Regions from separate parts of the Rhizobium sophoriradicis genome, predicted to be linked through region 4. Evidence: predicted binding sites of a transcription regulator. Region 4 holds the regulator's gene; each other region holds the start of a gene.
What was found. The regulator PhoB, encoded in region 4, activates phosphate uptake and scavenging genes when phosphate is short. The targets are predictions, from matches to a motif close to TGTCATNNANCTGTCAT.

Region 1 (5,413 bases), 660 kb from region 4:
GATCTCGCTTTCAACCGTGGCGATCCCTTCACCGCAGGCAGCATAGTCCGAAACGTCCCACTTGAATACGGCGACGCCGGTGACCTCGTGGAAGGCTCTGGCCTTCTCCTCATTGCCGGCATAAGTCGCCGCAACCCTGTAGCCTGCGTTTTTCAGCGCCATGGATATGGCTGCGCCGATGCCGCGTGTACCTCCGGTGACCAGAGCCACTCTGCTCATGTTCCGCTCCCCTTGTGTTTTCGCCCGCGCGGGGCGGGGTTTCAATCAATGACGATCGTATGGTGTGCTATTAAAATGCCTCGAAGCACATGGCGACACCCATGCCGCCGCCGATGCAAAGCGTAGCCAGGCCCTTCTTGGCGCCGCGGCGCTTCATTTCGAACAGCAGCGTGTTGAGAACGCGCGCGCCGGAAGCGCCGATCGGATGGCCGATGGCAATCGCCCCGCCATTGACGTTGACGATGGCAGGATCCCAACCCAGATCCTTGGTGACGGCGCAGGCTTGTGCCGCGAAAGCCTCGTTGGCTTCGACGAGATCGAGATCGCCAACCGACCAGCCGGCCTTTTCCAGCGCCTTGCGGGACGCCGGGATCGGGCCGGTGCCCATGATTGAAGGATCGACGCCCGCCGTTGCCCAGGAAACGATGCGGGCGAGCGGCTGGATGCCGCGGCGGACCGCTTCCGCTTCGCTCATCAACACCGCTGCGGCAGCGCCGTCATTGAGGCCGGAGGCATTCGCAGCGGTCACCGTGCCGTCCTTGTCGAAGGCCGGCCGCAGCTTGCCCATCGCCTCCAGCGTCGCGCCGTGGCGGATATATTCGTCGGCATCGACGGTAATGTCGCCCTTACGGGTCTGGATGACATAGGGGATGATCTCGTCGGCAAAGCGGCCGGCTTTCTGGGCGGCCTCCGCCTTGTTCTGCGAAGCGACGGCGAACTGATCCTGTTCGTCACGCGAAAGCTGCCATTGACGCGCAATATTCTCGGCCGTGATGCCCATGTGATAACCATGGAAGGCATCGGTCAGGCCGTCCTTGATCATTGTGTCGACCATCTTCGTGTCGCCCATCTTGACGCCGCCGCGCAAATGCACGGCATGCGGCGCCATCGACATGGATTCCTGACCGCCGGCAACGATGATCTTGGCATCGCCGGTGGCAATCTGCTGCATGCCGAGCGCGACGGCGCGCAGGCCCGAGCCGCACAGTTGGTTGACGCCCCACGCCGTCGCTTCCTTCGGAATACCGGCCTTGATCGCCGCCTGGCGGGCCGGGTTCTGGCCTTCGCCCGCGGCCAGCACCTGGCCGAGGATCACCTCATCGACTTCGCCGGCATCGACGCCGGCGCGTGCGAGCGCGCCCTTGATGACCGCCGCGCCGAGTTCGTGCGCGGGGACCGTTGCGAAAGCGCCGTTGAACGAACCGACGGCGGTCCGGCCTGCGCTGGCGATGACGATGGGTGAATTGCTCATGGGGAGGCTCCTCGTTTTTCGTCCCACTAACATAAGGGGAAACTGGCAAAGCTTTGAGCACAAGTCAAACGCGAAGACCGGCCGCCGCCATTTTTCGGCGGCGGGCCCGTAAAGCCAATTCGTATGATCTGTTAAAGGTTTGCCGCATCGCACAAAGAGATTGTCACCGGCCTTCTTTTGCGTTTACAGTCTGAAGTGGAGGAACATCCATAAATCAGACGGGGGTTCAGGAGACTGATATGGCGAAGAATGAGGGTCAGATAGTCATCAAGAAATACGCCAATCGCCGCCTGTACAATACAGGCACCAGCACCTATGTGACGCTGGAAGATTTGGCGGAGATGGTGAAGAAGGGCGATGATTTTATCGTCCAGGATGCAAAAAGCGGGGATGATATCACCCATTCGGTGCTGACCCAGATCATCTTCGAACAGGAATCGAAGACCGGCAACACACTGCTCCCGATCTCCTTCCTGCGTCAGCTCATCACCTATTACGGCGACCAGATGCAGATGGTCGTGCCGAGCTTTCTCGAACATTCGATGCGCGCCTTTGCCGAACAGCAGGCGCAGATGCGCGAGCAGGTGAACCGCGCCTTCGGCGAAACGCCGCTCGGCAAGAACCTGCAATTGCCAATGCAGATGGTCGAGGACCAGGTTCGCCGCAATACCGAACTGTTTCAGCAGGCCATGCAGATGTTCTCGCCCTTCATGACGCCGCCGGCGGCCAAGGAAAGTCGCAAGGCCGAGGCCAAGGATATCGACGAGCTGAAGGAACAGCTCCGCGCCCTTCAGAACAAGCTCGATAACCTATAGGCCGATCGAGACATCCCGCCCGGCGCTTCGGATCGAAACGGCAAACCCGCCGATCACATCGATCAGAGCGATCGTCATCAGAATGAAGAATACCTGTGTCGCAGCGTCCTGGACGAGCAGAAACTCGACCAGGAAGGCGATGAACACCAGCATCGACAATATGTGGTTGATGAGGTTGCCGGGGCCGGTTCTGGTTGCCTTCAGGATTTCGAAGAAGAGCACGACGAGCGCTATGACGATGAAGAGATCGCCTAGCGCCATGCTCCAGATCGCGCCCGAGAGCATCGACAGCACAATGATATCGTGCTTCAGCACTGCAATGCCGCCATCGCCCATCAGGCCGAGCATCGCCAAATTGTAAAGAATAAACGGGATAATCATCAGCGGCATTGCGGCTATCATCGGCAAATCTCCTGGCGCCAGGAGAATACTGCGCTAAACCGCCGTCCCACTTCAAGCCGCTGCAACTATTATATTTGCCGATAACCCCGCTGCGGAGAAATACAAAAGGCCGGCATGACGCCGGCCTTGAAAATCTTCGATCGGACAAGCCGGATCGAGAAATTATGCGCTTTCCTTCGGCGTCAGAACCTGGCGGCCGCGATACATGCCGGTCTTCAGGTCGATGTGATGCGGGCGGCGCAGTTCGCCGGAATTCTTGTCTTCGACATAGGTCGGAGCCTTCAGCGCATCAGCCGAACGGCGCATGCCGCGCTTGGACGGGCTCGTTTTTCTCTTCGGTACAGCCATTTCTCTTACTCCACTTGCGGGCAAAACATTCCCACGGCCAGACTGGCGGCCGAAACGGACATGTCGCGATTTCGGAAATTTTGCGCGCTTATACATGCAAGGGGCGGCCTTGACCAGTCCCCATGAATATTTTTTGCGAGCCGTTGATTCCTCGCTCAGACTTCGTCTTCCGCCACGATCCAACGCTCGGCGCGGGCCGCCTCTTCCCATTTCCGCCACGCCGGATGCGCCTTCATCGTCGTCATATAGGCAAGCGTCTCGTCCCGATCGACGAGATCATAGATGTCGAACCGGTTGACGACAGGCGCAAACATCGCATCCGCTCCGCTGAAGGCACCGAAGAGAAAGGGTCCGCCGGATTTCTGCAGAAGGTCGCGCCAGATCGTCTCGATGCGGCGGATATCGGCGTCGACGCCATCCGGCAAGACGATCCTGGCCCTCGGCCGGCGGATATTCATCGGGCAGGCGCCACGCAGGGCCCGGAAGCCCGACAGCATCTCCATCGAAACCGAACGGGCGAGCGCCCGCGCAGCGCGATCCCTCGGCAGAAGACCGGCTTCGGGATAAAGCTCGGCGGCATATTCGATGATCGCCAGCGATTCCCAGATCTTCAATGCGCCGTGCTGCAGCACCGGCACATTGCCGCTCGGCGAGATGGCCTTGATGTCGGGATTGCCGCCGGGATAGTCGAAGGGGATCAGGACTTCCTCGAAACCGACACCGGTGCCGGTCAGCGCTATCCAGGCCCGGAACGACCAGGAGGAATAATTCTTGTTGGCGATGTAGAGCGTCGGTCTGTCCATGGGTTTGTCCTGTTCAGGTGTCGAATTCGAAGATCAGCAGTTCGTGGAAATGGTTCATGTCCTCGAACACGCAGAATGCCGGCGGCGTCATCTCGAAAACAGCAGCCTCGCGGCGGATATCCTCTGCCACGCCGTCAAGCATTGCCTGCCAGCGCGGCAGGGCTTCGTCCTCCAGCCGTTCGATTGGATAGGCGAAGGTAATATGGAACTTGTAGTCCATGTGGTTCGGTTGGCGATAACCGAGAAGATCGGCAAGTGCGTCGCGCCAGGCGCGCATGATCTTGCGGTCCTGCTCGGTTGCCCCATCGACGAGCAGTCCCGACGGCTGAGCGTCGACGACGGCGATCTTGAAGGGCTCGGCCATCGAAAAACCTTCGAGCCGTGCCGCCAGGAGCTCGGTCATGTCGTCGATCGGCGTATCGAGAGAGAGATCACGCGGCCAGTAATCCTGCCGGCGTCTGGTCTCGATGATACCTTCGAAAAGCGTCATGTGAAGGCTGGAGATCGGCGTGAAGAGGAACTGTTCGGCCTCGGGCATCGCCAGATATTTCTCGCGCGCTTCGATCAGCACCGTCTGCGTCCGCGACGCCTTCTCGACATGACAGACGATGGTACTGCCGGCCTCGGGCAGAAAGCCGCCGACCCTGCGATAACGGCTGCCGAGGTGAGCGGGCGGGCTCGGATTGTGCGTCTTCGAATAGAGGAGCAGTTCGGGAGAAAAGGTCGTGGCCGTCATGGTCGACTGAGGGACTCCGATTGGACTGCACCGCCCATATGGCAGAACCAAGAATGTCAGATGACGCTTGCGGCTTCTACCGCCATTCCAGCAAAAATGTGATTTGGTTTTCCCGGCTTAAGCGCAATGATCTCAATCATAGAGGCATTTGACGTAATCGCCGGAACCCTGCGCACGCCTCTCGATCACGCCGGCCAGCCGACGAAGGCCTCGTCCGGGCTTGCCGGCATTGCGGTCGATCGGGTTCGGGAGCGAGACGGCAAGCAGCGATGCCTGCCGCCGCGTCAGCTTCGAGGCCGGCACCTTGAAATGATGTTGGGCTGCCGCCTCGGCGCCGTAGATACCGGGACCCCATTCTGCAATGTTGAGATAGATTTCCATCAGCCGCCGTTTCGACAGAACGAAATCCGTGGAGACGGCCAGCGGAAGCTCCATCGCTTTGCGCACGAAGGAGCGGCTGTTCCAGAGAAAGAGGTTCTTGGCCGTCTGCATCGGGATGGTGCTGCCGCCGCGGGTTGCCTGACCTTTCAGCGTATCCTCGACCAGCATGCGCATCTCGGCCCAGTCGACGCCGCCGTGAAAACAATATTGCCCGTCCTCGGACATCATCACCGACTGCACCAGGGCCGGAGAGATCTCGTCCAGCGACACCCATCTGCGGTCATAACCGCGCAACAGCACGAGATCGCGCAGCATCAGGGTCGAGACCGGATGGATGAAGGGCAGCAGATAGAAAAAGATCAGGACGTAGGGAAGGACGATCAGAGCCAGCACGGCAAGAACGATACGCTTCAGCACAGGCCGATTTTCGAACCATCGCCGACGGGCCGGCATGTCG
Region 2 (5,413 bases), 1.7 Mb from region 4:
GGCCACCGCATCACCGGCGATCGCACTCGCCAGAGTTCGCGCAGAGGCAAGAGTTGGGGCGCCGGTTGGGAATGCGTTCATGTGGCCATCGACGATGCCTCTCGCATCGCTTTCTCACAGATATTGCCGGACGAGACGAAAGAAAGCGCCGTGGCCTTCTTGAAGGCGGCATTGGCCTATTATGCCAGCCTCGGGATCGCGGTCGAGCGCGTCATGACCGACAATGGTCCCTGCTACACATCAAAGCCATTCGGCCAAGCTTGTCGCGACAACGGCCTCAAGCACGTTCGCACCAGACCATATACGCCTAAAACCAACGGAAAGGCCGAACGCTTCATCCAGACCGCCCTCAGAGAGTGGGCCTACGCCGTCGCCTATCCCAACTCGGACATGCGCGCCGCCGAACTGCCACGATGGCTTCATCGCTACAATTGGCACAGGCCTCACGGAAGTCTAAACTCAAAACCACCAATCACTAGGCTCGCTCTTACCCAGGACAACCTGTTGAGGCTCCACATCTAACTACCTCGATAGGTGGAGTAACCATAGGGTGAGATTAGCAGCGGCACGTGATAATGCGCCGTGACGTCGGCAATGCCGAAACGGATCGGCACGAGATCGAGGAAGGCAGGATGCGGCAGGGGCGTGCCGCAGGCTCTGAGATAATCGCCGGCGTGAAAGACCAGTTCGTAGGTTCCCACGTGGAAATTTTCGCCTGATAGAATCGGGCCGCCATCGATCCGGCCGTCGGCATTGGTGGCGACCGTCTTCAGATGCCTGCGGATCTCGCCCTCGAGCTGGAAAAGGTCGATCCTGAGGCCTGCTGCCGGCTTGCCGAGGGCGGTGTCGAGAACATGCGTGGTCAGTCCGGTCATGGGGCTGGCTCTTTGATGACAAAGGGGGTTTCGAAGAAGAATTCTTCCAGATTGTTGCCTGGTCCGTCGCGATCGACGACCAGGAAATCGGAGGGCTGGCCAAGCGCCATCAGCGGATGATGCCAGACATTGCGGCGGTAATTCACCCCCTGGTCCCCGCGCGCGCGAAAGACCTGCGGCCGGCAGGGGCGCCCGCCTTCATCCTCTGAAACGACGACGAGGAAGGGCCGGCCGGAAAGCGGCGAGAAGCTCTGGCTGCCGAAAGGATGACGCTCCATCATATCGACATCATAGGGAAAGCTGCGCGGCTGGCCGCGAAACAGATTTATGATGACGCGCGCGCCCTCGCCCGCCGCCTCGGCTGCGGCCAGCGCATGAAAACGCTCGGTCGTGCCGCCATTGATGAGCCGCATCGAGGCTGGATCGGCTTCGATCACCTCGCCGAACGGGGCGAAGGTCGATCTGGTCAATGGACGGATGTCGAGAAATTCGGGCAACGGCTTCACTCGCCTTCGGCATGCCAGTGACGAATGGCATCGATCTCGACAAGAAGTTCCGGCAGCGTGCGATAGGTTGCCTCCCAGATGTCGGAGGGATCGAGGGCGAAGACGTCTTCGAGGATACGGTTGCCGGTGCCGCAGATTTTCGTCCACGGCAAAGTGGGATGCTCGGTGGCAAATTCCGGATGGGCTACAAGCAGGCGGGATGCAGCCGCGCCGATGGTGAAGTGGCAGAAGGCAACGGCCTTGAAAGTGAGATTGTCCTCGGCGAAGGCCGCCTCATCCATTCCGCCGACAAAATACAATGCTTCGGCGGCCGCCTTCTGCATTTCATTGAGATAGTCGATAGCACGCGGCTCGCTCATTCACCCTCCGGCAACATCGATGTCAGGCGCAGCAGTGCGATCCGTTCGACCTGCGCCGTTGCGGTCGCGAATTCTTCATCCGGGCCATTGCCGATCCGGGTCTCGAAGGCCGAAAGGATGTCGTCCTTGCCGAGCCCTTTGACGGCGATGATGAAGGGAAAACCGAATTTTTCGACATAGGCCGCATTGAGTTCGCTGAAGCGGGCATGCTCGGCCGGGCTCAGCCGGTCGAGACCGGCTCCCGACTGCTCCTTGCGGCTGTCCTCGGTGAGTTCGCCTGCGACCGCCAGGCGCCCGGCGAGATCCGGATGGGCTCGGAGCACGCCGAGACGCTCTTCCTTGCTTGCAGCGCGGAAGACGGCGGCAAGCGCCGCATGCACACCTGATGCCGTCAGCGGCTCTACCACGCTGCCGTTGTCATAAGCACGCTCGGCGATGAAAGGCGAATGCTCGAAGACGCCGCCGAAGCGGGAAACGAAATCGTCGCGCGACAGCATCAGAGCGCGTCCGGCTGATGGTGCTTGTGCCAATGTTCGGCAATCTCGATGCGGCGCGGAATCCAGACCTTGTCGTGCTTCAGCACATATTCGATGAAGCGCTTCAGCGCCGCCGCCCGACCGGGTCGTCCGACGAGGCGGCAATGCAGGCCGACCGACATCATCTTCGGGCTGCCCGCCTTGCCTTCCTCGTAAAGCGTGTCGAAGGCATCCTTCAGATAGGTGAAGAACTGATCGCCGGCGTTGAAACCCTGCGGCGTGGCAAAACGCATGTCGTTGGTTTCGAGCGTATAGGGAACGATCAGGAAAGGTTTGCCGTCGACGCCCTTAACCCAGTACGGCAGGTCGTCGGCATAGGAATCAGAGGAATAGAGGAAACCGCCCTCCTCCTGCACCAGCCGAAGCGTATTGTCGGAGGGCTTGCCCTGATACATGCCGTAGGGCCGCTCGCCGGTCAGTTCGGTGTGCAGACGCACGGCTTCGAGAATATGCTTGCGCTCGAGATCCTCGGGGAAATCCTTGTATTCCAGCCAGCGATAGCCATGGCTGGCGATCTCCCAGCCGGCCTCCTTCATCGCCGCGACGGCTTCCGGGTTGCGGGCCATCGCCAGCGTCACGCCGTAGACGGTCGCCTGCACCTTGAGATCGGTAAACATCCGCCAGAGCCGCCAGAAGCCGGCCCGCGAGCCATATTCGTAGATCGATTCCATGTTGAGATTACGCTGTCCCGGCCAGGCAGCCGCGCCGACGATCTCCGACAGCAGGTTTTCGGACGCGGGATCGCCGTCGAGGATCGAGCTCTCGCCGCCCTCCTCGTAATTGATGACAAACTGTACGGCGACGCATGCCTCTTCGGGCCACTTCGGGTCGGGCGTCTGGCGCCCATAACCGACGAGATTGCGCGGATAAGTCTCGGATACCATCAAATCACCTTCTGAAAGGACGGGGAACGGTATCATCCGCAGCCGGAATGTCGAGACGGAAACTGCGCGGCAGAATTTATCTTTTCTCCACAATCACTTAGATCGAAGCATCGTCAGGCGATCCTGCGCGCACTGACCTTGCCCATGGGGTGCAGCGAGTGGACGCGGAACGGACCGCCAGTGCCCTCTTCGATCATCAATGCCACGTTCGAAACCATCACCGGCACCTTCAGGACGGGCTCGAAGATGGTTCGCAGCGCCGCTTCGATGCGGGGCATGTCGATCGCGTTGATCGAGCCTGTCACCGGCATATGGAAGCGGAACTCGTTCATGACATAAGGATTGCCCCAACGATGCAGATTGGCGAACTGCGCCGCCGATAATCCATCCGGATCGCTGCGCTCGATGTCGGCTTCGCTCAGCGGCGCGCGGTAGCGATCGAACTCCTGGACGATTGCCGAAGCCAGATACTGGATCTGCTCACAAGGAGCGCTCGGCATCAGGCTATAGAAACTGCCGAGCCGGGCAATTTCCAGACGTGAAATCTGGAAGGGAGCGAATGTCCCGGCAAAACGCATGAGATCGCGCAGGAGTTGCGATTCGGACATATCTGCGGACAGATGGAACGGCGCTTTCAGAACGCCGTGGAAACCATAACGCCGCGGCACCGCGGTATGAAAGGCGATCTCGTGAATGCCGAGGCCGCGGACGGCCGGAGGCTCCAGCATATCGCCCGAATATACGTTTCGACCAAGCCAATTGGCGGCTACGAGCGACAGCGGGTCGCTCGCCGGAGGCGTGAAGCAAATGGCATAGCGCATGCAATTCCCTCCATCAAGGAAGTGAGCGCCGATGAAATTGGGCGCTGCCGATGCGCAAGCAGATAGGTGATTTGCATGACAGAATAACGAAACGCAGCTGTATCCAATTCGCGTCTAACGTGAAGCCACAGCGATATGACTTGAAATCGCAAAGCTTTCCGGCAGCAAAAAACCGCAATCTGTATCGTCTGCGATACAAACTGCCGCCTCCGCCAGCCGGTGGGCAAGGCCGAAGCTGACCTTGAAACCACCGGTCAATGCAATGAGCCGCGGGTGGTCGGGATGGCGGCCGATCATCGGATCGCGATCGATGGCCTTGGGCCGAAGCCCGGTCCAGCGTTCGACAACCGGCGCGTTGCGAAGCGCCGGCGCAATGCCGCGCGCCATCTCGATCAGCCCGTCGAGCAGAGCGTCGGTCGACGCGGGGTCATCGAAACGGTTCTCGCTGGTGCTGCCGATCGCCGCATATCCGCCCTCATGCGCGACGATGTAAAGCCCGTCGAGGAAGATCGTCGGCAAGGCCGGATCGATATCGGCTTTCAGCAGCGCCGCCTGCCCCTTGACCGGCTGGCCGAGCGGCCGTTTCAGCCCTGGCGTCAGCGCATCGAGCAATGGGAAAGACTGGTGGCCGGCAGCCAGCATGCAGCGATCGAAAACGACGCTTTCGCCGCCGATCGCGGCCGTGCCGCGATCGGGATCGAGGCCGGCAACCGTTCCATGTTCGACGATGCGCACATGTTTTGCCCGCCGCAGGAAAGCGGCGAGCGCCGCGATCAGCAAGCGGGGTGCGACGCGGCCGGCGAGCGTATCGTGCACGAAGCCGCTGCCGCCCGCAGAGTCCTCTACCCAGCCGCTGACCGGCGGACTGTCGACCACATGCCAATGAAAGCAGCGTGCACCGGCCTGCCAATGGCGCTCGGCGTCCTCGCAATGGCCCTGTGCTATCTTGTTAAGATGCGGCTTCGGCAACGGAATCAGCCGTCCCGACCTGATGTAACCGGCCGAGAGCCCGGTTGCCGCTTCAAGCGCCGCGATCTCGGCTTCGAGCGACACCAGCGCATCGAACTGGAACTGCTTCTTCGCGGACCACCGGTCCGGCATATGCGGCATCAGCGCGCCGAGCAGGCCGCCGCTCGCGCCTCCGCCCAATCTGCCGGCATCGGCAATGACCGTGCCGATGCCGCGACGCTCGGCATGGACGGCCGCCCAAAGGCCCATGATGCCGCCGCCGACGATCAGCAATTCGCAGGATGATTGACCTGAGACCGGCTGAGGACTATCGGCTTTTCCCATGACAGACGTGAACCCTGATCAGATTGGCGCGGGCGCGCCGCAGCCGCTCGAATGGCGCGACGGCGATATGCCTTATTCCATCGCCTTTGGCGATCATTTTTATTGCCAGACCGATGGCCGGCTGGAATGCGGCCATGTC
Region 3 (5,413 bases), 120 kb from region 4:
GCGCGGCAACATGGTCGCGGTCATTTCCAACGGCACGGCGATCCTCGGCCTCGGCAATCTCGGCGCGCTTGCCTCGAAGCCCGTGATGGAAGGCAAGGCGGTCCTCTTCAAACGCTTCGCCGATGTCGATTCCATCGACCTCGAGATCGATACGGAAAATGTCGACGAGTTCATCAACTGCGTGCGCTTCCTCGGCCCCTCCTTCGGCGGTATCAACCTCGAGGATATCAAGGCGCCGGATTGCTTCGTCATCGAAAGCCGGCTGCGCGAGCTGATGGACATCCCGGTCTTCCACGACGACCAGCACGGAACGGCGATCATCGCCGCCGCCGGCCTCATCAACGCGCTGGAGCTGACCGGCCGCGACCTGAAGACGACGAAGCTCGTCTGCAATGGTGCGGGAGCGGCGGCGATTGCCTGCGTCGAACTCATCAAGGCGATGGGTTTTGCGCCTGACAATATTATCCTCTGCGACACCAAGGGCGTCATCTACCAGGGCCGCACCGAGGGCATGAACCAGTGGAAATCGGCGCATGCGGCAAAGACCGACGCGCGCACGCTGGAAGAGGCGATGAAGGGAGCGGACGTCATCTTCGGCCTGTCGCAGAAGGGCGCCTTCTCGGCCGACATGATCCGCTCGATGGCCGATCGGCCGATCATCTTCGCCATGGCCAATCCCGATCCCGAAATCACCCCGGAAGAGGTGGCCCGCATCCGCGACGACGCCATCATGGCGACCGGCCGCTCGGACTATCCGAACCAGGTCAACAACGTCCTCGGCTTCCCCTATATCTTCCGCGGCGCGCTCGACGTCCGTGCCTCGACGATCAACGACGCGATGAAGATCGCCGCCGTCAAGGCGCTGGCAAATCTTGCCCGCGAGGACGTGCCCGATGATGTGGTCGCCGCCTACCAGGGCAACCGGCCGCGTTTCGGCGCGCAATATATCATCCCGGTTCCGTTTGATCCGCGGCTGATCTCGGCAATCCCCGTCGCGGTCGCTGAGGCCGCGATCGAGACCGGCGTCGCCCGCAAGGTCATCACCGATATGGCCGGTTATGCCCGCGAGCTCTCGGCACGCCGCGATCCGATCGCTTCGACGCTCGCCAGCCTCTACGAGCGTGTCCGCCGCCGGCCGAAGCGAATCGTCTTTGCCGAAGCCGAGGAAGAGCAGGTCCTGCGCGCAGCACTGTCCTATGCCAACCAGCAGCTCGGCACCGCGCTCCTGCTCGGCCGCGAGGACCTGATCCGGGCGACGGCGGAGCGCGCCGGCATCGATCTCAACCGCCCCGGCCTGGAGATCGTCAATGCCCGTATCTCCACCCGCGTCGACGCCTATATCGACTACCTCTATGCCAGGCTGCAGCGGCACGGTTATCTCCACCGCGATGCCCAGCGCCTGATCCACAACGACCGCAACCATTTCGCCGCCACCATGGTGGCGCTCGGCGACGCCGACGGCATGGTGACAGGCATCACCCGCAACTATTCGACCGCGCTCGAGGATGTGCGCCGCTGCATCGACGAGAAGCCCGGCCACCGCGTCATCGGCGTGTCGCTGGCGCTCTGCCGCGGCCGCACCGTCTTTGTTGCCGATACGGCGGTGCACGACATGCCGACGGCCGAGCAACTTGCCGATATCGCCGAAGAGGCCGCCGGTCTGGCGCGGCGCATGGGTTATCCGCCGCGTGTCGCCATGCTCGCCTATTCCACCTTCGGCCATCCCTCCGGCGAACGCTCCGAGCGGGTGCGCGAGGCGGTGAAGATCCTCGACAAGCGCCGCGTCGATTTCGAATTCGACGGCGAGATGGCCGCCGATGTCGCGCTGAACCGAAAGGTGATGGAGCAATATCCCTTCTGCCGGCTCTCCGGTCCGGCCAACGTGCTGGTCATGCCGGCCTTCCACTCGGCCTCGATCTCGACCAAGATGCTGCAGGAACTCGGCGGCTCGACGGTCATCGGCCCGATCCTCGTCGGCCTCGACAAGGCCGTGCAGATCACCTCGATGGGCGCCAAGGACAGCGACATCGTCAACATGGCGGCGATCGCTGCCTACGGGGCGGGTTCGTAAACTCGCCTCAGCCTCCCATTAGGCGGCATTTAGCGCCCGGCCGGCAGCACGTCGGCCGGGCGCGCCTTTTTGTGGCTTGCTCGCCGAGGATATGGTTGAAAGGGTTCATCCGATAAGTCATACTTTTGAAACAGCGCGCGCGGCATAAATTCGATATTTCATCAGCCGTTTGGATTCCCATGCCGGAAAACGCTTCCCCGAATTTCACCGCCCTATTTCAGGGGACCACGTTCGACGATATGGTCGAGGCTCTGACCAAGGGGTTCGGTTCGTTCGACGCGTGGCGAAATGGTCGCGAGAAAGCGCTCGACTGGAGGGTGGGGTTTTGGGGTGATGAGCGGGTGTCGCTGGTCAGCAACCAGGATTCCGGCGGCTGGGGTGCAAGAACGGCAGATGGAACGCCGGAAACGCTGGCAATCGTCGTTCCGCGAACGGGTGGTCTCGACGTAGCCTTTGGTCGGACTGTGGCCGAAGCGACACCCGAGCGGGTGTTGTTGATGAACAATCTTGAGCCGGAACGGGTTTCCGTGAGGGCAGCGCCTCACCGGTCAGACACACTCAGTCTGAGTTGGCCGATCTTAGCTCAGACCGTCGCCGCCGTATTGGAGACCCCGCTGATCGGGTCATTGGATTTGTCGCCGGTCGTTGATCGCTCCACCGCGGCGGGGCAGTTGATCGGCAGTCTCGCCCAGACGATGATCATCGGCATGCGCAACGACGGCCCGCTCCTTCACTCGCCAATTGCCATGTCGAACCTGACCCAGGCATTTGCCGATCTGGTCGTGCGCTTGGTTCCTCATCGGCTCTCGCATCTTCTGGACAAGAAAATCCATCTGATCGCACCGCGGCATGTCCGCCGCGCAATGGAATTCATGCATGCGAACATCGCGCAGCCGTTGACGATGCAGAATGTTGCGGAGGCGGCGGGCATTTCCACTCGCGCTCTCGAAGTCGGTTTTCGGGCTTTCAAGGCAACCACACCGTCCGCATACCTCCGGACGATCCGTTTGCAGGCGGTCCGGGAGGATCTGCGCGATCCTTCAAACCGGCAGCCATTGCGGGACATCTGTTTGAAGTGGGGATTCTTCCACTTTGGCCGTTTTGCGGCGATCTATCGGGCGGCCTATGGAGAGAACCCGTCGGATACGAGAAGGCGATCCGATCTATGAGGGCGCCGATCGGAGAGCCTGGCGGGTTTGCGCCAGGGCAGCATGCTGCAAGCCGATCAGGAAATATTTAGCTTGCGAAGCGGCCGGCGTCGGCGCCGTAATAGTTCAGGTAGCGGTCGGAAATGCTGGAGATCGGCAGCACGATCAGCACGTCTGTCGTGTTGAAGGCATGATCGACGACGGCGCTGGAGCCGACCATCGCGCCGAGGCGCAGATACCCCTTGATGAGCGGCGGCAGGGCCATCAGCGCCCGTTTCGGATTGACCGCCTCGACCGGCATCAGGTCCATGTTGCGGGCGAGATGCGGCAATGCGCCGACGGCCCATTCGTCCTTCGCCAGCACAGTGTGATAGAGGAAGGACAGCGCCAGCGCGTGGCTTTCGAGATAGACGCCGGGGAATGAGGCGCAGCCGAACATGGCGCTCATGCCATGCTTCAGCGCATAGGCCCAGTTGCCCTGCCACAGTAGCTCGACGGTGCGCTTGGTGCGGTATTCCGGCAGCACGCAGGAACGGCCGAGCTCCATGAAGCGCTTGTCCGGATGCTTGGCGAGAAGCCCCTCGATCTCAAATTCGGAAGCCGAGTAAAAACCGCCATTGGCCATGGCGACATCCTGGCGCAGCAGCCGATAGGTACCGACGATCTGGTCTTCAGAGTCGCCCTCTATCGCACGGTCGAGAACAAGAAGATGATCACAGACAGCATCATAGGCGTCGACATCACGCTGGCGGCGCATGGCGTCCAGCGGCAGCTGCGCTTTCATTTCGTCGACGAAGACACGGTAGCGCACCGCCTGGGCGGCGTCGATCTCGCGTGTCGTGCGGGCAAGGCGCGTTTCCAGATTGCCTATGCGGCCAAGGATATCGCCGTCCTTCTGGGCAGCAGCCGTCGACGGCCGTGCAGCCTCCGCGGTGACGTCACGATTGAGGATGTCGATGGAGGACATGGCGATTCTCCGGTTGCCGGCTTATCGACGCCATAAAACACTTCTGTACGACAGGAAAGTGACATATTGCATTTCCCGAGGCAAGGCGCGTGGTGGCCGCACAGGCTCTATCGCGCCTCTGCCCGACGGGCCGAAAGTGCGGCGACGGCCTGTACTTCGGTCAGCAGCCGCAGCGGGTCGACCGGCTTCACCATGACGCGGTTGGCGCCGTTGAGCAAGACCTGGCGGCGGGATTCGTCGCTCTTGTCGGCGGTCAGCACGATCACCGGCACGGGCGCAAGATCGAGCCGCCGTTCGTGGCCGCGCAGCCGTCCCAGCATGTCGATGCCGTTGCCGCCCGGCATCGACAGATCGCTGATGATGATGTCGGGGCGGGCGTCCGCCTCACCGAGGGCGCAATCGAGCAGCGTCTCGAAATCTTCGACATGGCGCACCTTGTGCCCACCTTTTTCCAGGACGACGCGCACTAGCATGGCGTTGATCGGATCGTCCTCGCCGAGCAGGATGCTGAGCCCGCTCGCAGCCACCCTCGTCTCCGCCACCGAAAGCCCGAAGCCCGGCTGATTGTCGTTCAGCGCGTCGCGCTTTTCCATGCCCCGCATGCGCCCGCGCAACACATCGATCAGCGACTGCTCGCGCAGCGGCCGGATGAGCCAGGCGTCGAACAGGTCGAGCGGATGGGCGCTGCGCTCTTCCGGGTTGACCAGCAGAACCTTGCGCAGGCCGAGGGCGGCGATTTCGGCGCGATCGGCAAGATGAGCGGAAAATTCCGCCGACATGCGATGATCGACGATAATATCGGTCGGGCCGCGGCCGCCATTGGCCATTCCGAGCAGCTTTTCCCGCGCCGTCTCGCCGTCACCGACGAGATGGCAGATGCCGCCGAGCGTGGTGATGGTCTCGGCAATGGCGGTGCGCGCCGCACCTGCCGGCGCCAAAAGCACGACGCTGTTGCCGGCAAGCAGCGTGTTTCGCCGCTCGGACCTTTCGCCGCCGACATCGACGGGAAAGCGGATGGTGAATTCGCTGCCCAGGCCCTTTTCGCTGGCAACCGTCAATGCGCCGCCGAATTCGCGCATGATGCGGGCCGAGATCGCCAGGCCGAGCCCGGTGCCGCCGCTCTTGTCGGCGACGGTGCCGCCCTGCTCGAACTCGCCGAAGACGCGCGCCTGCTCCTCCGCCGTCATGCCGGGACCGCTATCGGCGACGGTGATCAACAGGTTGCCG
Region 4 (5,413 bases):
CACGGTATCCAAGGCGCCAGCCCGCCGCGATATCGGCATCAAACGCCGCTACGCCGCCGAGCGCCGGTTCCAGGCCTATGGCATCGCCGCCATCACCTTCGGTCTCGTCTTCCTGTTCATCCTGCTCTGGACGGTGATCGGCAAAGGCTACACTGCCTTCCAGCAGACAGCGATCACCCTGCCGATCGAATTCTCCGAGAAGACGATCGATCCTGATAACAAGCGTGCGAGCGATCCTTCGGTGCTGGTCGCCGCCAATTACCCGGTTCTGCTGCGCGACGCGATCGTCAAGCAGCTGAACATCAATGCGTCGAGCAAGCCTGACGTGCGCGAGGCGACCGCCATGCTCTCCAAGAGCGCGCCGATCCAGCTGCGCGATATGGTCGTCGCCGATCCCTCGCTCATCGGCAAGACGGTCAATGTCTCGCTGCTCGCCGACGCCAATATCGACAGCGCCAACAAGGGCCAGATCGATCTCTCCGTCGATGAGAAGAACCGCAAGGTCAACGACAAGCAGGTGACCTGGATGAACCAGCTGAAGGCGAGCGGCGCTCTCCACAAGCAGTTCAACACCGGCCTGTTCGTCAACGGCAATTCCAGCCGTCCGGAAGCTGCCGGCCTCGGCGTCGCCCTCATCGGCTCGCTCTACCTGATGCTGATCGTGCTGGTGCTCTCGCTGCCGATCGGCGTTGCCGCCTCGATCTATCTCGAGGAGTTCGCGCCGAAGAACAAGCTGACGGACCTGATCGAGGTCAACATAAACAACCTCGCCGCGGTTCCCTCGATCGTCTACGGTCTGCTCGGCCTTTCCGTCTTCATCAACTTCATCGGCCTGCCGCGCTCGGCCTCGCTGGTCGGCGGCCTGGTCCTGACGCTGATGACCTTGCCGACGATCATCATCGCCACCCGCGCGGCACTGCGCGCCGTGCCGCCGTCGATCCGCGCCGCAGCGCTCGGCCTCGGCGCCTCGAAGATGCAGATGGTGTTCCACCATGTCCTGCCGCTTGCCATGCCCGGCATCCTGACAGGCACGATCATCGGCCTGGCGCATGCGCTCGGCGAAACCGCGCCGCTGCTTTTGATCGGCATGGTCGCCTTCGTCGCCAACGCGCCGGCCACGCCGCTCGAGCCCTCGACGGCCCTGCCGGTGCAGGTCTATATGTGGGCGAACGAGGCCGAACGTGCCTTCGTTGAGCGTACTTCGGGTGCCATCATCGTCCTGCTCCTGTTCCTGATCGTCATGAACATGGGTGCCATCCTCTTGCGTCGTCGCTTCGAGCGCCGCTGGTAAACGGAGTTAAACATCATGAACATGTTGACGGAAGCTGCAGTTGAAAAGGCGCTGGATCAGAAGATGAGCAACGTCCCGTATAAAATGATCGGCCAGGATGTCTCGGTTTACTACGGCGAGAAGCGCGCGCTTTTCGATGTGAACCTCAACATCCGCGAAAACACCGTAACCGCGCTGATCGGCCCTTCGGGATGCGGCAAGTCGACCTTCCTGCGAAGCCTCAACCGCATGAACGACACGATCGAGGGCTGCCGCGTCGCCGGCAAGATCACCCTAGACGGCGAAGATATCTATGATCCCGACATCGACGTCGTCGAGCTGCGCGCCCGTGTCGGCATGGTCTTCCAGAAGCCGAACCCGTTCCCGAAGTCGATCTATGAAAACGTCTCCTACGGCCCGCGCATCCATGGGCTGGCCAAGTCGAAGGCCGATCTCGATCAGATCGTCGAGTCCAGCCTGCAGCGCGCCGGCCTCTGGAACGAGGTCAAGGACCGTGTGCACGAGTCCGGCACCGGCCTCTCCGGCGGTCAGCAGCAGCGCCTGTGCATCGCGCGTGCCGTCGCCGTCAGTCCTGAAGTCATCCTGATGGACGAGCCCTGCTCGGCGCTCGACCCGATCGCCACCGCCAAGGTCGAGGAATTGATCCACGAGCTGCGCGAGAACTATACGATCGTCATCGTCACCCACTCGATGCAGCAGGCGGCGCGCGTGTCGCAGCGCACCGCCATGTTCCACCTCGGCAACCTTGTCGAGGAGAACGACACCGACAAGATGTTCACCAACCCGGACGATCCACGCACCCAGGACTACATCATGGGTCGCTTCGGCTGATTGCGGCAATCCGAAGCCTTCCCGTTATTCGAGGACAAAGCCCCATGGCATCAACACATATTTATTCTGCCTATGATGATGATCTGAAGTTCCTGTCCAGGCGGATTTCCGAAATGGGCGGCCTGGCCGAGCAGATGGTCGCCGAATCCGTTCGCGCCCTGGTCAACGGCGACACCGCGCTGGCGCAGAAGGTCATTTCCGACGACGTGATCCTCGATCACACCGAACGCGAAATCGGCGACAAGGCGATCGTCACCATCGCCCGTCGTCAGCCGATGGCCTCGGACCTGCGCGAAATCATGGGTTCGATCCGCATCGCCGCCGATCTCGAACGTGTCGGCGACCTCGGCAAGAACACCGCCAAGCGCGTCATCGCCGTGCAGAGCACCGGCGTTCCGCGCAAGCTCGCCCGCGGTCTTGAGCACCTGTCCGAGCTGGCCCTTGTCCAGCTCAAGGAAGTGCTCGACGTCTATACGACGCGCGCCGCCGACAAGGCGACCGCCATTCGCGAGCGCGACAACGAGATCGACGCGATGTACACCTCGCTGTTCCGCGAACTCCTGACCTATATGATGGAAGATCCGCGCAACATCACCAGCTGCACGCATCTTCTCTTCTGCGCCAAGAACATCGAGCGCATCGGCGATCACGCCACCAATATCGCTGAAACGATCTACTACATGGCGACCGGCGCTCAGCCGGAAGGCGACCGTCCGAAGGACGACAGCGCCAACACCGTCGGTGCCGCCACGGAATAACCGTGCCGGACCCAGCCTATTGCGTGCGCGCCCGTCCGGGCGCGCAAAGAGGTTGCAGCCAATTTTTGATTTTGCGCGGGATCCCTTGCTTAAATCACCCCCGGTTTAAGGATCGTGCGCGAGGAGACGGACACGCATGATCCCGAGAGTAGCAGTTGTTGAAGACGAAGAGGCCCTCAGCGTGCTTCTCCGCTATAATCTCGAAGCGGAAGGCTTCGAAGTCGATACCATCCTGCGCGGCGACGAGGCCGAAATCAGGCTTCAGGAGCGAACGCCCGATCTTCTCATCCTCGACTGGATGTTGCCCGGCGTCTCCGGTATCGAACTCTGCCGGCGCCTGCGCATGCGGCCGGAAACCGAACGGCTGCCGATCATCATGCTGACGGCGCGCGGCGAGGAGAGCGAGCGCGTCCGCGGGCTGTCCACCGGCGCCGACGATTATGTCGTCAAACCGTTCTCGACCCCCGAGCTCGTCGCCCGCGTCAAGGCGATGCTGCGCCGCGCCCGCCCGGAGGTGCTGTCCTCGGTGCTGAAATGCGGCGATATCGAGCTCGACCGCGAAACTCACCGCGTCCATCGCAAGAGCCGCGAAGTCCGCCTCGGCCCGACCGAATTCCGCCTCTTGGAATTCCTGATGTCGTCGCCGGGCCGCGTCTTCTCCCGCTCGCAACTGCTCGACGGCGTCTGGGGCCACGATATCTATGTCGACGAACGCACCGTCGACGTCCATGTCGGCCGCCTGCGCAAGGCGTTGAACTTCTCCAACATGCAGGACGTCATCCGCACCGTCCGCGGCGCCGGTTATTCGATGGAAGCCTGAGGGGTTTCTGACAAAGTCGAGCAAGCTCCGCCCCTCACCCTAGCCCTCTCCCCGTAAACGGGGCGAGGGGACGTGCCCCACGAGAGCTTGGTGAGAAACCGAGAGGGTGCGGCATATCCCTTCGCCCCGCAGGCGGGGAGAAGGTGCCGGCAGGCGGATGAGGGGCAGCCACACCCAACACACTCAAACAAAAAACGGGCCTTCCAGCCCGTTTTTGCATCTCAACAATGTCGCCCGCTCAGCTGACCCGCGCTGCCGCCCGGCGGCGTTCGTTGACCGGCTGATAGGCGAGCTTCTGGTGATAGCTGCAATAGGGTGAATTGTCCGGGGATTCGCAGCCGCAGAAGTGGAAGTCGTCCTTCAGAGGATCGCCGACCGGCCATTTGCAGGTGCGTTCGGTCAGCTCCGTCAGGCCGAGGCGGCGGGAAATCGGCACGACCACGTTGCCTTTCGGCACGTATTCCATTTCCTCGATCGTTTCGATCTCGATCTCTTCCTTCAGCATCGTTGCGCCCTGCTGCCGGGTCACGGTGCGGGTGGTGATCCGGGAGGCGTAGTTCGGCGCGCGCGGCGCAGATGTCTGGCGCTTCGGCGTGCGCGCCGCAGTGGCAGTGCCGCCCGCCTTGGCGCGGCCGGGAAGGCTCAGCCGGTGCACCTTGCCGATAACGGCGTTTCGGCTCACGCCGCCAAGTTGTGCCGCGATCTGGCTGGCGCTCAGCCCTTCGGACCACAGCTTCTTGAGTTTCTCGACCCGCTCGTCTGTCCAGTTCATGCCCTGTCTCCACCTTTTGCGTTGGTGATGGCAGAATCCCTCACCGTTGTCCCGGAAGCCTCCGAAACAAGAAACGCTTGATCAATTTTGGTGACTAGTTCCGCCGCATGCAGTCTAGTAATTGAACTTTAACCTAGTGTGAGGCTGACTCCGTGACAAGAGTCGCGGGAATCCGGATGAATCGAATTCGTAGTTTTCCCCAACTTGCTGCCCCTGCGTGTCATTTCTGCAATAATGCCTGTTGAAGGCTGAAAATGCCGCTGTACAAGCTTGCTGCATGCGCTAAGGGCGCAGTTTTGTTGACATTGCAGCGCGAAAAGGAAATAGTACCGATCGCCGCCGAAAGGCGGCATTTTTGATTTTTCGGGCCCAGTTTTCTTAGCCGGAGTCCGTGCTTGACAACACACTGATCGGGAGACCGCGCCATGGCCGAAGCCGCGCCGCTTTATGACACCTATTCTCGTGCCCCGCTGCGGTTCGAGCGAGGCGAGGGCGTATGGCTGATCACCGAAAGCGGCGAGCGTTATCTCGATTTCGGCGCCGGCGTCGCCGTCACCTCGGTCGGCCACGGCAATCCGCATGTGGTCGCCGCCTTGAAGGAGCAGGCCGACAAGGTCTGGCACCTCTCCAACATCTATGAGATCCCCGGCCAGGAGCGCTTGGCCAAACGGCTGACGGACGCCACCTTTGCCGACAAGGTGTTCTTCACCAATTCCGGTGCCGAGGCGCTCGAATGCGCGATCAAGACGGCGCGCCGCTATCAGTTTTCCAAGGGCCATCCCGAGCGCTTCCATATCATCACCTTCGAAGGCGCCTTCCATGGGCGCACGCTTGCGACGATCGCCGCCGGCGGCCAGGAGAAATATCTCGAAGGCTTCGGCCCCAAGACGCCGGGCTTCGATCAGGTGCCGTTCGGCGACATCGAAGCGGTACGCGCCGCG

Region 1: the regulator PhoB is predicted to act here: its motif matches at 4,625-4,641, upstream of N2597_RS19615 (DUF1868 domain-containing protein).
Region 2: the regulator PhoB is predicted to act here: its motif matches at 4,057-4,073, upstream of N2597_RS14870 (DUF1045 domain-containing protein).
Region 3: the regulator PhoB is predicted to act here: its motif matches at 4,234-4,250, upstream of olsB (l-ornithine N(alpha)-acyltransferase).

The regions. Positions count from the first base shown of each region.
Region 1 is NZ_CP104152.1:4,003,518-4,008,930, reverse strand. It holds gene phbB (beta-ketoacyl-ACP reductase) at 1-219, opposite strand, end outside; gene N2597_RS19640 (acetyl-CoA C-acetyltransferase) at 290-1,471, opposite strand; gene phaR (polyhydroxyalkanoate synthesis repressor PhaR) at 1,711-2,286, shown strand; gene N2597_RS19630 (hypothetical protein) at 2,281-2,688, opposite strand; gene rpmF (50S ribosomal protein L32) at 2,851-3,036, opposite strand; gene N2597_RS19620 (glutathione S-transferase family protein) at 3,192-3,839, opposite strand; gene N2597_RS19615 (DUF1868 domain-containing protein) at 3,853-4,575, opposite strand; gene mtgA (monofunctional biosynthetic peptidoglycan transglycosylase) at 4,708-5,413, opposite strand, start outside.
Region 2 is NZ_CP104152.1:2,983,860-2,989,272, forward strand. It holds gene N2597_RS14840 (IS481-like element ISRel2 family transposase) at 1-522, shown strand, start outside; gene uraH (hydroxyisourate hydrolase) at 519-875, opposite strand; gene N2597_RS14850 (ureidoglycolate lyase) at 872-1,372, opposite strand; gene N2597_RS14855 (HepT-like ribonuclease domain-containing protein) at 1,378-1,740, opposite strand; gene uraD (2-oxo-4-hydroxy-4-carboxy-5-ureidoimidazoline decarboxylase) at 1,737-2,237, opposite strand; gene puuE (allantoinase PuuE) at 2,237-3,160, opposite strand; gene N2597_RS14870 (DUF1045 domain-containing protein) at 3,274-3,981, opposite strand; gene N2597_RS14875 (NAD(P)/FAD-dependent oxidoreductase) at 4,096-5,274, opposite strand; gene mnmC2 (tRNA (5-methylaminomethyl-2-thiouridine)(34)-methyltransferase MnmC2) at 5,273-5,413, shown strand, end outside.
Region 3 is NZ_CP104152.1:34,449-39,861, forward strand. It holds gene N2597_RS00170 (NADP-dependent malic enzyme) at 1-2,071, shown strand, start outside; gene N2597_RS00175 (helix-turn-helix transcriptional regulator) at 2,251-3,240, shown strand; gene olsB (l-ornithine N(alpha)-acyltransferase) at 3,308-4,186, opposite strand; gene N2597_RS00185 (hybrid sensor histidine kinase/response regulator) at 4,294-5,413, opposite strand, start outside.
Region 4 is NZ_CP104152.1:159,212-164,624, forward strand. It holds gene pstA (phosphate ABC transporter permease PstA) at 1-1,291, shown strand, start outside; gene pstB (phosphate ABC transporter ATP-binding protein PstB) at 1,307-2,122, shown strand; gene phoU (phosphate signaling complex protein PhoU) at 2,167-2,880, shown strand; gene phoB (phosphate regulon transcriptional regulator PhoB) at 3,017-3,700, shown strand; gene N2597_RS00805 (GcrA family cell cycle regulator) at 3,939-4,472, opposite strand; gene N2597_RS00810 (aspartate aminotransferase family protein) at 4,898-5,413, shown strand, end outside.